DNA from 3 places in the uncultured Rummeliibacillus sp. genome. Region 2 is predicted to be linked to each of the others. Evidence: predicted binding sites of a transcription regulator. Region 2 holds the regulator's gene; each other region holds the start of a gene.

Region 1 (5,909 bases), on a different contig from region 2:
AGCAACCCCGCCTGTAGGATTATTTGGGTAGTTTAAATACATTAATTTTGCTTGTTTCTTAACATCTTCAGAAAGCTTTTGATAATCTGGAAGGAAGTCATTTTCAGCCAATAGTGGCATTGTTTCAAATTGAACATCAGCCAATGTGACACCAGATAAATAATCAGGATATCCAGGGTCTGGTAATAACATTGTGTCCCCAGGGTTCAAAATGGCTAAAGGTAGTTCAACAAGCCCGGCCTTCGCACCGAAAAGAACCGCTACTTCTGTAGCAGGGTCAATATCCACATCGTATTCACGTTTATAAAATGTAGCGACTGCTTCTTTTAACTCAGGTAATCCACGGAATGGTGAGTATTTATGCATTTGTGGATTAGCGGTTGCTTCTTGCATGACTTTGACGATATGTGGCGGAGTAGGTTGATCTGGATTTCCTTGCCCTAAGTTTATAACATCTCTTCCTTCTGCAACTGCAGCACTTACTTGCTTCACAAGATTTGCAAAAAACTGTTTCGGTAAATTTTGTAGTTTTGTGGATAACTCCATTATGCATTCCTCCGATTGATATATTAGTATTGTGTTGAGTTCATGTACTATACATTTCAATCTCATATAGATAGAATAGTATAAAGATGAATTTTCAGAATTGAATAACGATTTAGTGAAAATACTATAACCTTTTTAGAAAAATGTCCATAGGTGGTGCAAAAATGAAAATAGGATGTATTCAATTAAACGTAGCTTTTGGAGATGTTGAAAAAAATTTCACAAGGGCAGAAGCATTTATAAGAGAGGCAGCTAGTAAAGGTGCTGAGCTCGTTATTTTGCCAGAAATGTGGAATACGGGTTACGCATTAGAAAAACTAGAAGAATTAGCAGATGTAAATGGAGAAAGAACAAAGAAATTTCTCCAAGCATTAGCTATGGAGCTCCATATTCACATTGTAGGTGGATCAGTAGCGACGAAAAAAGAAGAAGGATTTTATAATACGATGTACACGGTGAATCGCGATGGTGAACTAGTTGGAGAGTATGATAAAGCACATTTGTTCCGTTTGATGGATGAGCACTTACATCTTTCAGCTGGTGAAGGGCAAAATAATTTTGAATTAGGAGACATACAAGCTGCTGGGGTGATTTGTTATGATATCCGCTTCCCAGAATGGCTTCGTCTTCATGCGTTAAATGGCGCAAAGGTAATATTTGTCTCAGCACAATGGCCAATAGCAAGAATCGATCACTGGAAAACGTTGTTACAAGCTCGTGCTATTGAAAACCAAAGCTTTATCATTGCGGTAAATCGCATTAGTCATAAAAAAGAAAACTTTAATGGTCAATCGATGGTGATTGAGCCATGGGGAGAAGTATTGTGGACAGGGAGCGAAGAAGAAGAGTTAGCCATAGTCGATGTTGACTTTTCAAAAGTCGATGAGGTGCGTCAGAAGATTCCAGTATATGATGATAGACGCCCAGAATTGTATAAGGATATTTTGAAATAATTATTTAAACCCATTTTGCTGAGCAGAGTGGGTTTTAGTTTGGGGATTTTCATATATTTTTTTACGGATTAAAGCATGAGAACTAAATGGACGCATTATGAAAGCCTTTTTTAATTAATGACATCAATTTCACGGAACGTGGATACAATTCAAAATTGCGTGGATTGAAGACGAGAAAGCGTGGATTAAACATGCATTTGCGTGGATTGAAGACAGAAAGGCGTGGATTGAACAAGAAATTCCGTGGATTAAATAGCACGATCTTTAAACGGACTTCCTGAAAAGGATAATACCAACAAAAATATTGTTGTTTATTGGTAAGTGCGAATTCTTACTTGCCATCTCACTTATCTCATTTTAAAATAAGAACAAACGTTCCTTTTGTGAGGTGTGCTGAAATGTATGAAAATATGCCGAGAAGATCCATTATGTGTATAGATATGAGATGTTTTTATGCTAGTTGTATGGCTACTTTAGCTCATTTAGACGTTGAAAAAGAGGCAATTGCAGTTATAGGGAATTTCGAACAAAAAGGAAGTATTGTACTGGCTGCTTCTCCAATAATGAAACAACGTTTTCAAGTGAAAACTGGAACGAGACTATATGAGATACCGAAGCATCCAGATATTCATTTGTTTGAACCTAAGATGGAATACTTTGTACGCATGTCAGTCGAAATCACCAAGTTATTGAACAGCTATGTGCCGAAGGAGGCCATCCATGTATACAGCATTGACGAAAGTTTTGTGGATCTGACTGGCACTGAAAAACTGTGGGGAGATCCTGTAGAAACAGCACACCAAATCCAATATGAACTCTATAACCAATTTGAAATTCCTAGCACAGTTGGGATGGGTCCTAATATGTTATTAGCAAAACTTGCACTTGATTTAGATGCAAAAAAAACAGGGTTTGCGAAGTGGGACTTTGAAGATGTAGAAAAAAAGCTATGGCCTGTTGCACCATTATCTAAAATGTGGGGAATTGGCCATCGAATCGAGCGAACCCTTAATAATATGGGGATTTTTTCTGTTGGGGATTTAGCGCACGCTGATTTAACAACATTAGAAAGGCATTTTGGTATTATGGGCAATCAACTCTACTATCACGCTTGGGGAATTGATCTATCAAAAGTTGGCGAAGCGCCATTGATAGAAGGTCAAATTAGTTATGGTAAAAGCCAAATATTGATGCGGGATTACAACACTAAAACGGAAGTGCTCGCCGTACTTCTAGAAATGTGTGAAGATGTGGCAAGAAGAGCGCGTGAAGCTTATAAAGTAGGACGTACGATTACGCTTGGGATTTCTTATAGCAAAAACGCTTTTGGAGGAGGTTTCCAGCGTTCACGTACGATAGATGAAGCAACAAACGATACGATGATTATTTATCAAATTTGCCAACAGATATTGAACGAACAATACAACGAGCGCCCTGTACGACAAATCAGTGTCAGTATTTCAAAGTTAGAATCAGAACATTCTATGCAACTTAGTTTTTTTGATAAAACACGTTGGAAACGGCGACAACTTGGGACCACAATGGATCACCTTCGTACCCACTATGGTTCTACGGCTCTATTACGTGCCGTATCATATACAAATGCAGGAACAGCTATCGATCGTTCTAAATTACTCGGTGGGCATAAAATTTAAATCTAAAACTGATTCCAATACTAAGGAGTGGTATTACAAATGTTACGTGATCGAGGTAACATAAAATGGACTGCGATGATGTTGCCAGAACATGTACAAAGACTAAGAACCTGGCAACAAGAAGATCAGCAAATCACAAAGCCGACCTTTGATGAATGGACCCTACAAGCCTTAGAGGAAGAACTTTTGCAAGCATATTACGGCAAAAAAGAAGTATTATTAGACGTTTGGCACCAACAAACTAGTGTTCACTATAGAGGAATCATCACCAAACTAATTAGCGAAGAAAAAAAGCTATGCCTACACAATGATACCCAATATAAAGATAAATGGGTTCCGGTAGAATTTATCCTCAATGTTAAGGTATTTGAATAATAGACATAAAATAAGCCAATATAAAAATATTTTTAAATAATTTATTTTTTCTAAAAATAGATTGACAAATAATATAAAAAGAAATAATATGGTTAACATAAACTTACAACTTAACAAATGGAATTTATCAAGAGTGACTGAGGGATAGGCCCTGTGAAGTCCAGCAACCCCCGTTTGGGAAGGTGCTAATTCCTACAGAATTTATTTCTGAAAGATAAATCGACATCTGATTAGAAGATACATCTTTCAGTAGAAGGATGTATCTTTTTTTAGTAGGAATACATAGTTTTTCAATAGAAATTATGAATTTTTGTGCAATAGTAATTTAACAATGATTAGAGGGATGTATATGCTGGAAATACAAAATGTATCAAAGATTTACAAGGTAAAAAAGAAAAGCGTAACCGGTGTAGATCATGTCTCATTGACAATTGATAACGGAGAGATATTTGGAATAGTTGGTTATTCTGGAGCAGGCAAGAGTTCCTTATTACGGTGCATTAATTTATTAGAACAGCCAACAGATGGACAGATATTAATCGATGGTCAAGATTTAACAAAATTAAAAGGTGAGCAACTTCGACAAGCACGATTGAAAATCGGGATGATTTTCCAACACTTTTACTTAATTAGCCAAAAAACAGTAGGGGAAAATATTGAGTTTGCATTGAAAGCTGCAAATATATCAAAAGTAAAGAGAAATGAAAGAGTCAAAGAGTTGCTCCATATGGTTGGTTTGTCAGATAAAAAAGATGTGTTTCCAGCCCAGTTAAGTGGTGGACAAAAACAGCGTGTGGGAATCGCAAGAGCATTAGCTAATAACCCCTCTATATTACTTTGCGATGAAGCAACATCAGCGCTTGACCCAACAACAACAACCTCTATTTTACGATTGTTAAAGAAAATCAACCGAGAACTTGGTATTACAATTATTCTAATAACACATGAAATGGACGTTGTGAAGGAAATTTGTGATCGCATGGCGATTATGCAAAATGGAAAGGTAATCGAAGAAGGGTCGGTTTATGATATTTTCGCCAACCCTGAAAAGCCCCTAACGCAAGAATTTATAAACAGTGTAGTGTCGTTTGATATTCCACCAACCATTTTACAAAACGTCAAGGGGAGAATTGTTAAAATCTTATTCAAAGGTGATGTAGCTGGCGAAGGTGTCATTTCAGATATGCTACAACAATTTGAAGTACGTGGGAACTTTCTACATGGCACGATTGAATATATACAGGAAAGGCCACTCGGCATTTTCCTAATGGAACTGAATGGGCAAGTTGCAGATATTAACCGTTCGATTTCCTATATGGAAAGTCGTGGAGTCACAGTGGAGGTGTTAGACAATGTTATTTGATCCTAGTCATTTTACAGAAATGCTTCCTGATATTTGGAAAGCATTTGGTCAAACGCTTCTAATGGTAGGGATTTCTTTAGCAGTAGCCTTGGTGATTGGTTTACCACTTGGTTTGCTTTTATTCATCACAGGAAAAGGCTTGTTTTCTACAAGTAGATCCGGTTTACTTGGTAACCGCTTTGTGAATGTAGTGGTTGGCTTTATCGTTAACTTAATACGTTCAATTCCATATATCATTCTTTTAGTAGCGTTATTCCCAGTTACTAAGTGGTTAATAGGCGATACGATAGGGCCTATTGCAGCAAGTGTTTCTTTGTCAGTCGCATCAATTCCGTTTTTCGCAAGACTTGTTGAAACATCACTTCGAGAAATTGATAAAGGTGTTATTGAGGCGTCTATTGCTGTAGGGGCGACGCGTTGGATGATTATTAAGGACGTGTTACTCCCAGAAGCAAAGTCTGGTGTCATTCAAGGAATCACCATGACAATTATTAGTTTAGTAGCATACTCAGCAATGGCAGGAATCATCGGTGGTGGTGGTATTGGTGACCTAGCAATTCGCTTTGGTTACTACCGTTATGACAACACTATTATGATTGCGACAGTTGTTATATTAATCATCATTGTCCAAGCAATTCAATTAGCAGGAGACGCGATTGCAAAAGCAGTCGATAAACGTTAAAAGTAACTAGCATTCTGAAAAAATAGCTTTTTATAAAAAATTGGGGGTTTTAAACATGAAGAAATTTTTGTTTAGCGTATTAACGCTAGTACTAGCAGTGGCTTTAGCGGCTTGTGGTGGAGATAAATCAAAAGATACAAGTAAAGCAACAAAAACAAAAGACATTACAATTGGTGCAACAGCAGGTCCATATAGTGATATGCTTAAAAAAGCAATCGTACCGGAGCTTGAAAAGAAAGGATACAAAGTAGAGTTAAAAGAATTTAGTGATTATATCCAACCGAACAAAGCATTAGATTCTGGTGACATTGATGCGAATTTATTCCAACACTCTA
Region 2 (5,909 bases):
TTAAAGAGGACTTAATTTAGAAATGGAGTCGATAAAAATGGCATATATGTCCAACTTAACAGAAGAAACAATGGCCCTAGCCAAAAAAATAGAGGAGAAAGTGAAACCTTACTTTGATAAGGCAGATGAAATGGCGTTTTACAACCAACAAAAAGTACTCTCTGCTTTTCGAAATAATAATGTAAGTGAAAGTCACTTCTATCCATCAACTGGCTATGGTTATGATGATGAAGGACGTGATACATTAGAACGTGTATATGCCGAAACATTTGGGGCAGAGGCTGCTATTGTAAGACCACAAATTATTTCAGGTACACATGCGATTACGCTTAGTCTTTTCGGTGTTCTCCGTCCAGGGGATGAACTTATCTATATTACGGGGAAACCATATGATACATTACAATCCATAGTTGATGGTGGAGATAAAGACACAGGTTCGTTAAAAGACTTTAATATAAGTTACCAACATGTTGATTTAATTGACGACCGAGATGTTGATTGGGAAAAAGTTAAAAAAGTAGTATCAGCTAAAACAAAAGTGATTGCCATTCAACGTTCAAAAGGTTATGCAACACGCCCTTCATTTACCATTGATCAAATTGCAGATATGATCAAAAATATTCGTGCGATTAAAGAAGATGTCATCATATTCGTAGATAATTGTTATGGTGAGTTTGTCGATGCTGTAGAACCAACAGAACTTGGTGCCGATTTAATGGCAGGTTCCTTGATCAAAAATCCTGGCGGTGGCCTTGCAAAAGTTGGTGGCTACATCGCAGGTAAAGCAAAATATGTAGAACAATGCTCATATCGTATGACATCACCAGGGATTGGAGCAGAAGCCGGCCCTTCTTTAAATGCTCTACTTGACATGTATCAAGGATTCTTCTTATCACCTCATGTAGTGGCACAAGCATTAAAAGGAGCCATCTTTACTGCGGCTACATTAGAAGAGATTGGTATGAAACCATCACCACGTTATGATGCAAAACGTACAGATTTAATACAATCTGTCTCATTTAATACACCAGAACAAATGATTCAATTCTGTCAATCTATTCAAGCAAATTCACCAGTCAATGCTCAATTTGCTCCCCAACCAGCACCAATGCCTGGTTACGAAGATGATGTAATTATGGCAGCAGGTACATTCGTACAAGGTGCAAGCATTGAATTGTCAGCTGATGGTCCAATTCGTCCTCCATATACAGCATATGTACAAGGTGGACTAACATATGAACATGTAAAATATGCAATACTAAATGCAGTACAAAATTTACAAAAGTAATAAAAAACTAAATATTATAGGACATTATTTGATATTTGGAATTTAAAAGGACAACTGAAATTGGAGAAGCAATCCTCCAATTTCAGTTGTCCATAATTGTGTAATGAATTACTATTATTCAGAAAAATTCGAAAAATTTAGAAAGTCACATCACTTGTATTTAAAAAAGCTTGGAAACTCATTGTTGACGGGCTTTTTTTAATAGTTTAAAATGTATGTAACTAATTCTCACATGGTGTTGACAAGAATACTAACATCGTGTATCATAAATCTTGTGAAAGGTAAGGTGAAGGAAATGAGTAAAGAAATACGTAAGACCATGCCTTTGCTACCAATCAGTATAGTGATGCAACTAACTGATTTAACTGCTCGACAAATTCGTTATTACGAAGAACATGAGCTTATCACACCTGCTAGAACAGAAGGCAATCGCCGAATGTTTTCATTAAACGATGTTGATGTTTTATTAGAGATTAAAGATTTACTTGATCAAGGCATTAACATGGCAGGTATTAAAAAAGTCTTCGCAATGAAGAATGAGCCAGTAGTGGCAAACCCAAAAACAGATATAACAGATGATGATTTAAGACGTATTCTAAGAGAAGAAATGCAACAAGCACAAAGAATGCAAAAAAGTTCTATTAGACAAGGTGATTTATCTCGATTCTTCTTATAAATGAATCGAGTCATATAAAATTTTCATATATAAATAGGAGAGTGATTAGTGTGGGTAAATACACAAAAGATGATATTCGTAAACTTGTAGAAGAAAAAGACGTAAAATTTATTCGATTACAATTCACTGATATCTTAGGTACTATCAAAAACGTTGAAGTTCCAGTTAGCCAATTGGAAAAAACACTTGATAATAAAATGATGTTCGATGGTTCTTCTATCGAAGGTTTCGTACGAATTGAAGAATCAGATATGTACTTATATCCTGACTTAGATACTTTTATCGTTTTCCCATGGACTGTAGATAAAGGTGCAGTATGTCGATTCATTTGTGATGTATACCGTCCAGATGGCACTCCTTTTGAAGGTGACCCACGTAACAACTTACGTCGAGTTCTTAAACGTATGCAAGATATGGGCTTCACAAGCTTTAACTTAGGACCTGAACCAGAATTCTTCCTATTCAAATTAGATGAAGCAGGCGAACCAACTCTTGAACTAAATGACCACGGTGGTTACTTCGATTTAGCTCCAACAGACCTTGGTGAAAACTGCCGACGTGATATCGTATTAGAACTTGAAGAAATGGGCTTTGAAATCGAAGCTTCTCACCATGAAGTTGCTCCTGGTCAACACGAAATCGACTTCAAATATGCAAATGCTGTTGAAGCATGTGATAATATCCAAACATTCAAATTGGTTGTTAAAACAATCGCTCGTAAACATGGTTTACATGCGACATTCATGCCAAAACCTTTATTTGGTGTAAATGGTTCAGGTATGCACTGTAACGTTTCACTATTCAAAGGTAAAGAAAATGCATTCTATGATGAATCTGCAGATTTACAACTAAGTGAAACTGCTTTCCAATTCATGGCTGGCGTATTAAAACACGTAAAAGGTTTCACTGCTGTAACAAACCCAACAGTAAACTCTTACAAACGTTTAGTACCAGGTTATGAAGCTCCTTGCTACGTTGCATGGTCAGCTCAAAACCGTTCACCATTAATCCGTATCCCAGCTTCTCGTGGTCTATCTACTCGTATCGAAGTACGCTCAGTTGACCCAGCTGCTAACCCATACTTAGCTATGGCTGTTATCCTTGAAGCAGGTTTAAATGGTATCGAACAACAACTTACACCACCACCAGCAGTAGACCGTAACATCTATGTTATGAATGCTGAAGAACGCGTAGAAGCAGGTATCGGTAACTTACCAGCTAACTTAAATGACGCACTTGCTGCACTTGCAGAAGATAAAGTAATCCAAGAAGCTCTTGGTGCTCATATCTACGCAAACTTCCGTGAAGCAAAAGAAATCGAATTTGATATGTTCCGTACACAAGTACACCAATGGGAACGCGATCAATACATGAAAATGTATTAAGAATATTTAAAAGCGTTGGGGCTTTGAGCCTCAACGCTTTTTCTTTTTACCATGAATTTTGATTCGTGATAAGCAAAATTGAATGTTACCGCATTTTTTTACCACGGAATTTTTACAATTAATTATTTCGTTGCTTTTGCATATATTCATTAGCGTTATATCATAGATGATACTTAAAGCTAAAGAAAAGAACTTTAGAGAAATAGTTTAGTATACAATATGTTTTTCTAATATTAGACAAATGATTATTTATAGTATATAATTAAATTAATAAAGTCCTTTATAGGAAAAAAGTAGAATTCGCATATTACAAAGAGTAATCGTGTTTGTTCGGTACTTTTTGTAATATGTGAATTTTTTTCTTTTAAAAAGCTTATATATTAATAAATTTATAATGGAGGTCATTTAAATGACACAAGGTACAGTAAAATGGTTTAACGCAGACAAAGGTTTCGGTTTCATCGAAGTTGAAGGCGGAGAAGACGTATTCGCTCACTTCTCAGCAATCCAAGGAGAAGGTTTCAAATCTTTAGAAGAAGGCCAAAAAGTTGAATTCGAAGTTGAACAAGGCCAACGCGGACCACAAGCTGCAAACATTGTAAAACTTTAATTTTTTAAAATTAGTTAGTTTTAGAAGTATCTAAAAAAGAGAAACCTTCAATTAGGTTTCTCTTTTTTAGTTAGTTAGACTCCAGCGTTTGTTTTTTTATGCTTTGCACAATTTGTGCAAGGTTTTTTTATTAAGAGCAATATTTAGCTTTATTAGCTTCACTGATTTGATCTAACTAAAAAAGCATTCAAATCTATCAAATTAGGAATAGATTCGAATGCTTTTTCATATGGTTTACTAGTTAACGTTTCTATATAAGCCTACTACTTTACCGAGTACAGAAACATTCTCTACAATAATTGGATCCATCGAAGAGTTTTCAGGTTGAAGACGGAAATAACCTTCTTCTTTATAGAATCGTTTTACGGTAGCTTCATTTTCTTCGGTCATGGCAACTATAATATCACCATTATTCGCAGAAGCTTGTTGTTTCACAATGACATAGTCGCCATCTAAAATGCCAGCTTCAATCATAGATTCACCCATAATTTCAAGCATAAAAATATTGTCATCGGAAGTTCCGTAAGAATCTGGAATAGGGAAGTATTCTTCAATATTTTCGATAGCAGTAATTGGCATACCTGCTGTTACTTTACCAACTAGAGGAACATGAATAACACCTTGTTTTGAAATGTTGTCTTGGTCCAAAATTTCAATAGCACGAGGTTTTGTTGGATCCCGACGAATAAGGCCTTTGCTTTCAAGTCTATTTAAATGTCCGTGAACTGTAGAGCTTGATGCTAAACCAACAGCTTCACCAATTTCTCGGACGGAAGGTGGGTATCCTTTTGTACGAACTTCTTCTTTGATAAATTCTAGAATATCTTCTTGTCTTTTCGATACTTTTTTCAATCCAATCACCTCTTATCTTAGTATTCTGCTAATTATTAAAATTAGTATAGCATTACCGAACAAATAGTGCAAACATAAGTTCGAAAACATATTTGACAAAAACAAACGTTCGTATTATATTGAGAACATACATTCCGAACAAATATTCGATGAAAGGAAGATTTATATGAATTGGATTAAAAGAAATCAAAATACAACATTACTTCTTGTTTTTGCGTTTATTGCTATGATCATTTTACTTATAACTTATAGAGATACAACAACATATACAAATATTAAAGTACATGAAGGAGATACACTTTGGTCTTTGGCTAACCAGCACAAAGGCGATTTATCTAACGAAGAATGGGTTCGTCTAGTAAAAAGTGAGAACAATATAATTGACGATAAAATTATTGCTGGTCATACTTTAGTTATTCCTGAAAATAAACAAACTAAGATAACAGAAAAAAGGATAGAATTGGCGAGTGACAAAAAATGATGAATGAAAAAGCAGTAATATACTGTCGGGTAAGCACAGAAAAAGAAACCCAAGACACTTCAATCGAGAGACAAGAAATTGAATTAAAATCCTTCGCAAAAGAAAAAGGATATGAAGTAGTGGAAGTGTTTACTGATAGACATAGTGGGTATGATATTGAGAGAGAAGGCTTATTAGATTTATTGGAATATATGAAGGAATATCACATTCCAACCTTATTTGTTCAGGATGAAACACGTTTAGGACGTGGTAATGGACGAATGGCAGTTTTACATTTATTGAAAAAGATGAATGTTGATATATTCACTTTAAGTGATTCTGGAAATCTGAAGTTAAATGAAATGGACACGATGCTCCTTGAAATATTAGCACTAGTTGAAGAGTATCAGCGGAAACTACATAATGCTAAAATACGTCGAGGCATGAGAAGAGCTGTAGAAAATGGCTATAGACCAGAAAATAATTTGAAAGACCGTGGCAACCCTGAAGGAAGAGAAAGAATTGATGCACCTATTGAGCAAATCGTCAATTTAAGACAAACAGGAATGACCTTTGAAGAAATAACAGCTACTTTAAAAGGATTAGGTTTTCAAATAAGCAAAGCTACAGTTCATAGG
Region 3 (5,909 bases), on a different contig from region 2:
TTGTGGAAAGAATCGAGCACTTAAATGATTTAACAATAAGTTTTTAGCTCCTGCATTGAGTGCAACATTTGCTGCATCCATGTTGGTAGAATGTCCATAACTTGCTGCCAAATTACTAGTCGAGTGATCAAATGTAGATTCGTGTACTACAATATCTGCATTCTCACTAAGTTTAATGGCGTTTTCACAATAACGAGTGTCGCCAAGAATAGCCACTGTAAATCCTTTTTTAGGTTCATCTGTAACATCTACGCTTCGAACAATCGTGCCATCTTCCAAAGTGACATTATGTCCATTTTTCAATTGACCTAGTAACGGACCTTTTGGCACCCCTAAAGCGATTGCTTTTTCAACTTGCAAAGTGCCTAGTAATGGCTTTTGTTCTATTCGGTAGCCAAAGCACGGAACAACATGTTCAAGTGGCATTGCAGTTACGATGAAATTTTCATCTTCTAAGACAATTCCTTCCCCTACTTCTACATATTCAATTGCATAATTTAGATGCGTTTGAGATGTCTGTAACGTTAATTCTATCCACTCTTTAAGTCCTTTTGGACCGTATATAGTTAACGGCTGATCTCCACCTAAAAATGAACGAGAACCTAACAAACCAGGTAATCCATAAATATGGTCACCGTGTAAATGAGTGATAAAAATTTTATCTATTTTACGTGGTTTAACAGTTGTATGTAATATTTGATGTTGTGTTGCCTCTCCACAATCGAACAACCAAATGGAGCCGATTTCTTCTAGTAATTTTAACGCTAAAGAGCTTACGTTACGTGTTTTAGAGGGCATCCCTGCACCTGTTCCTAAAAATTGTATATGCAATGATTTTCCTCCTATAGTTTATGGTCATCTAAAAAGTCTTTACTAAAACTAGTCTGTGACTCATATGTTGTTTTTTTAATATTTTTAATACCTTTTGTAATGATATCTTTGCCAAATTTATGTTGCAACTCTTCAACAATTTTCAATACAGGTTCTTCTTTTACGTATTTTTGGAAAGAAAAGATAGATAGCTGCTCTACGGTTTCTTTTTTATCAATAACATTGCTGACTGTAACACCAAGTAGGCGGACAGGCGAACCGTTCCAATGCTTTCTGGTGAGCTCAATAGCAATTGTTTCGATATCCTGTTGTTTCCATAAAGCATTTGATACTGTTTTACTTCTATTACTATTATGCCAATCTGTATCTCGAATCATAACTGATACCGTATGTCCTGCTAAATTTTTTGCATCTAATCGTTTGGCTACCTTCTCACAGAGCTTGCCGATTGCTTCAGTTAGTTCCGACATTTCCATTAAATCTATTGGAAAAGTCGTGGAATTGCCGATAGATTTCGTATCATAAATAGAGTTTGGATCAACTTCCCGCTGGTCTATCCCGTTCGCACGTTCTTTTAGTCGAAGTCCATTTTTCCCTAGATTCGATTTAATCGTATACTCCTCTATATTCGCAAGATCGCCTATAGTGTGAATCCCAATACTTTCAAGCTTTTTAGCGGTACTCTCCCCTACTCCATGCATATCAATAACAGGTAAATGCCATAGCATTTGAGGCACATCTCGTTTTCTCAGAATAGTGATACCCATTGGTTTTTTCATATCTGATGCTGTTTTGGCTAGAAATTTGTTTGGTGAGATTCCAATTGAACATGGTAAATCCAGTTCATGTAATATTCTTATTTGAATAGACTCTGCCAGTTCAATCGCATCTTGTCCATGAACAATATTCGTCACATCCATATATCCTTCATCAATTGAAACCGGTTCTACTAAATCTGTGTATGAACGTAATATGGCAAACATTGCTTGAGACGCTTGACGATAACGTTCGAAATTAGGAGCCATCAATATTAACTCTGGGCATTTTCTCTTTGCTTCCCATACAGCCATTGTTGTATAGACGCCCTTAGCCCTCGCTTCATAAGAACAAGTGACTAAGATTCCTCTTCTTTCTTTTGGATTACCTGCAATAGCAAGCGCCTTTCCTTTAAGTTCGGGGTTATATGATTGTTCAACGGAAGCATAAAAACAGTTCATATCAATATGAAAGATAATTCTCCCGTGAGTAGCCATACTTCTCCCTCCTTAATCGACCAAATGTTCTCGTTCTAGTATAACAAAATAACAACATTTGGGACATCTTTTTACTATTTGAAGCCACCAAAAAACGTGTCTGTTAAGGCAATTTGAGACAAGCCCTTTGCAAAGATGATGGTGAAATCTTATTTCGAGCACTCTGCCAAAACTTCTTTGTTATAAAAAAAGTGACTGCACCATAAGTTTCCTACTTAGGCACAGCCACTATGAAAATACATCTATTCTTTTATTTAAAACTTTTAAGCTTTCTATTTGTTAATATGAGTTTTCAGTAATCCAATTTTCAATATATGGGTGGATTTCTTTAATGGCTTTGCGTCCAACAACAACAGATATATGTCCTGTTTCAACGCTATGATAGGTATTATTTTTACTAGATACTACATTATTTAACGGTGCAACTTGATTTGGCAATGCAATGTTATCGCGTGTTGCAGAAATGTTAAGAAGATTAGCCTTGATATTGGATAAATCTACTTTTTCTCCACGAATCACCAGCTCACCATTAATCAGTTTGTTCTCCTGATAGAATTCTCGAATCCATTGTCGATACGCCTCTCCAGGGAAAGGAACTCCATCATTCAACCACTTCTGCATTAGTTTCCAATTTAACACGAAGTTATCATCTTCTACTCGATCTACAATCGACACATATGGTCCATATGTCGTTGAAATAGGACTTAGTAATTTATTTCCAAAGTCAATCATTTCAAACGGAATATTCCCTAAAGTGTCGACCAATTTATCAAGTTGGAAGTAGCGTTTATCCAACCACTTCGTAAAGAGACCAGCATCTGTAAAATCTATCGGACTAGTCAACAATAGAAGATTACGAATAGGAATTTGTGGATTCAAAGCCGTAAAAATAGCTGACATTGTACCACCAATGCAATAACCTAGTAGCGTTATTTCCTTTGCTTGTGACTTTCTTAATACCTTTTTAATAGCCTGCGGGATGTAATCGACGATATAATCATCGAACTTCATATGACGGTCTTCATAGCCAGGCACTCCCCAGTCTAATAGATAAACATCATGTCCTTTATTGGTTAAATGTTCGATTAAACTGTTTCCAGGATATAAGTCTAAAATATATGGCTTGTTAATGAGCGCGTAAATCATGAGGATAGGTACTTTATTGGTCTTTTTTACAGCTGGCTGATAGCGATATAATTTAGCCTTATTTTTTGTCCAAACTACTTCTTTCGGCGTCTGGCCTACTTGAGGCTCTGGTTCCATAACAAATACCTCTGTTAGTCTTTTGACTTTTTTTAATCCTTCATCAGAGGGAGTTTTGAATTCTTTTGTAAGCATATATTACCTCCTTTATTTTTCTTTTTTTACATATACAATCCACCATTTACGTTTATCTCTTGACCAGTCACAAAACTTGCTTGGATGAGATAAAGAACAGCTTCAGCGATTTCAGAAGTTGTACCTAATCGTTGCATAGGTACTTTTGCAATAATGTTATTTTTCACTTTTTCAGGCATAGCTGCTACCATCTCTGTCTCGATAAATCCTGGGCAAACAGCATTGACAGTAATGCCGCTCTTCGCTGTTTCTAGTGCAAGTGATTTAGTGAACCCTAAAATACCAGCTTTGGAGGCTGCGTAATTCGTCTGACCGAATCCACCAGCTTGACCGATAATAGAGCTGATATTAATGATGCGTCCATACTTTCGATCAATCATGTGATTAATCACTGCTGATGTGGTATGGAAAATACCATTTAGATTGACGTTAATCACTTGATCCCATTCGTCTTTTGACATTTTACGGAATGAGCGATCTTTTGTAATTCCAGCATTGTTAATAAGAATATCAACTTTTGTAAATTGTTTTAATACTTCGTCTATAAGGCGTCTTGAATCTTCTAATTCACTAACATTTGCTTTCACCGCAATTGCCTGACCGCCTTGTTCTTCGATTTCTTGTATAATTTTTTGCATTTCTACTTCAGATGAACTGTAAGTAGCTACAACTGTTGCACCATTCTTCGCTAAAACTTTTGCTATTTCTGCACCAATCCCACGTGATGCACCTGTTACGATTGCTACTTTATTTGCTAATGGCTTCAAATAGTTTACTTGTCCTAATTCTTTTAATTCGATTGCTGACATACAAAATCACTCCTCAAATTTTTTAGTATTGTAAGATTTTTCATTTAATCTTTATTTTTTAGTATTTCTATTAGCTGATCTAATTTTTGCTCAACATTGGTAATATCTTGTTTCAATTGAGCAATTTCTAAAGAGGTCGTCTCTTGTTGTTCATAGATGAAATCATCTAAATTATCAATTTTGGTATCTACGTTTACAATCATAGATGCCACTTTCGCAAGCTCTTCAATACTAGGAATATTCGCTTGCTTCAAATAAGATTCAGTTAACGTTTTGACTAGTTCTTGATATTGAACGTATTGGTTTTGAACTTGTCCTAACCCTTGTGCAAATTGTTCGGTTCCAAGTGAATTTTCAATTGTACCTCTCCATGTACTTTCTGTTTTTTCGTACACTTCCTTCCAAATCTTAAAAGGATCTAGTGTTGTATTTTGACCCACTGGAAATCATCTCCTTTTCAAACACCTATGAAGACACCTTATGGTTTGTTTTTTAATAATATGACTAAAAAAGAATAGGAATTTATTTTATCGAAAGAACATAAGTATAAATATAGGTGTAAATTACACTTATATGTAGTACTGAAGTGAGGAGGTGAATGTGATGGATACAAGAGAAGGGAAAAATCAAAAAAGCGATTCAATTTTTGGTACACCTCAAAAACTTTTAATACCACTTATGCTATTACACTTACGAGAATGGAATTCACACGGTTATGAATTAATGGAGAAAATTACTCAATTTGGCTTTACTCCTATTAATCAGGGGAATTTTTATCGTCTTCTTCGTAAACTTGAAAAAGACAATTTAGTATCATCGGAATGGGATACTCCGGAAAAAGGACCTGCTAAACGAGTTTATTCTTTAACTGATGCTGGGGAAAAGTATTTGGATATGTGGGCAGGTTCACTAAGTCAATATCAAACATTGTTAAATAACTTTTTAGATTTATACAATCCTTTCTTCCCCATCAATCAGTCTTCACCGAAAAAAGAAAGGCCAATGGATGATATGCAATGAAATGCAATCATTATAAATGCACGAAGAAAAGGGAGGAAACGTAAATGGTGAAAGAACAAACAGAAAAAAGCGTAGATTTAGTATGGGATGGATTGTTAAATGGGTTAAAAACTTGGCAACAATTTCAAACTGAAGTGGGTGAAAAAGCTTTACAATCATTCACTTATCAAAAAGACTTTATCGAATCAACTGTATCTACGATTAACACAATCGAGGAAGAATCCAAAAAAGCAACAAAAGAAATTCTAGAAAATGTGCAAACTAGCGTAAAAGAAGTATTTAGCAACGAGCAATACGAGCAATTTTCTAAATGGTTAACAAGTGTGCAAGAAATTACTGACAAATCACAAGAATTAGTCAGCAATCCGAGTCATTCCATCTTAGATACTGTAGTACAAACAAATAACCTTTTAGAATCTACAGTAAAAGATGCTCTTGAAGAACAAAAACAACAACGCTTAGAAGTCATTGAGAAAATTGAAGAATTAGCTGAACAATTAAAACAAACTCAAAAAGGGTTGTTTAGTGTTTAGAAGAAACGATCTTAACGAAAGAAGTGTTGATGGGGAACTTTTAAACACTTCCAGACTCACAAATAATTATGTATACAAGAAAAAATGCTTTTCTTCATTTAAATGAGGAAAAGCATTTTTTACTG

Evidence for each region. The regulator LexA, encoded in region 2, represses DNA repair genes until DNA is damaged. The targets are predictions, from matches to a motif close to CGAACATATGTTCG.
Region 1: the regulator LexA is predicted to act here: its motif matches at 1,865-1,878, upstream of Q0977_RS05830 (DNA polymerase thumb domain-containing protein).
Region 3: the regulator LexA is predicted to act here: its motif matches at 2,102-2,115, upstream of Q0977_RS07575 (DNA polymerase IV).

The regions. Positions count from the first base shown of each region.
Region 1 covers NZ_CAKQBI010000006.1:94,768-100,676, forward strand. The annotation lists gene Q0977_RS05820 (pyridoxal phosphate-dependent aminotransferase) at 1-546, opposite strand, end outside; gene Q0977_RS05825 (carbon-nitrogen family hydrolase) at 711-1,499, shown strand; gene Q0977_RS05830 (DNA polymerase thumb domain-containing protein) at 1,898-3,154, shown strand; gene Q0977_RS05835 (YolD-like family protein) at 3,194-3,529, shown strand; SAM riboswitch class I at 3,651-3,750, shown strand; gene Q0977_RS05840 (methionine ABC transporter ATP-binding protein) at 3,879-4,892, shown strand; gene Q0977_RS05845 (methionine ABC transporter permease) at 4,882-5,574, shown strand; gene Q0977_RS05850 (MetQ/NlpA family ABC transporter substrate-binding protein) at 5,630-5,909, shown strand, end outside.
Region 2 covers NZ_CAKQBI010000001.1:224,479-230,387, forward strand. The annotation lists gene Q0977_RS01090 (methionine gamma-lyase family protein) at 38-1,288, shown strand; gene Q0977_RS01095 (MerR family transcriptional regulator) at 1,584-1,964, shown strand; gene glnA (type I glutamate--ammonia ligase) at 2,015-3,349, shown strand; gene Q0977_RS01105 (cold-shock protein) at 3,759-3,959, shown strand; gene lexA (transcriptional repressor LexA) at 4,197-4,811, opposite strand; gene Q0977_RS01115 (LysM peptidoglycan-binding domain-containing protein) at 4,978-5,292, shown strand; gene Q0977_RS01120 (recombinase family protein) at 5,289-5,909, shown strand, end outside.
Region 3 covers NZ_CAKQBI010000008.1:114,519-120,427, forward strand. The annotation lists gene rnz (ribonuclease Z) at 1-831, opposite strand, end outside; gene Q0977_RS07575 (DNA polymerase IV) at 843-2,084, opposite strand; gene phaC (class III poly(R)-hydroxyalkanoic acid synthase subunit PhaC) at 2,364-3,422, opposite strand; gene fabG (3-oxoacyl-[acyl-carrier-protein] reductase) at 3,449-4,231, opposite strand; gene Q0977_RS07590 (polyhydroxyalkanoate biosynthesis repressor PhaR) at 4,276-4,671, opposite strand; gene phaQ (poly-beta-hydroxybutyrate-responsive repressor) at 4,835-5,251, shown strand; gene Q0977_RS07600 (hypothetical protein) at 5,296-5,784, shown strand.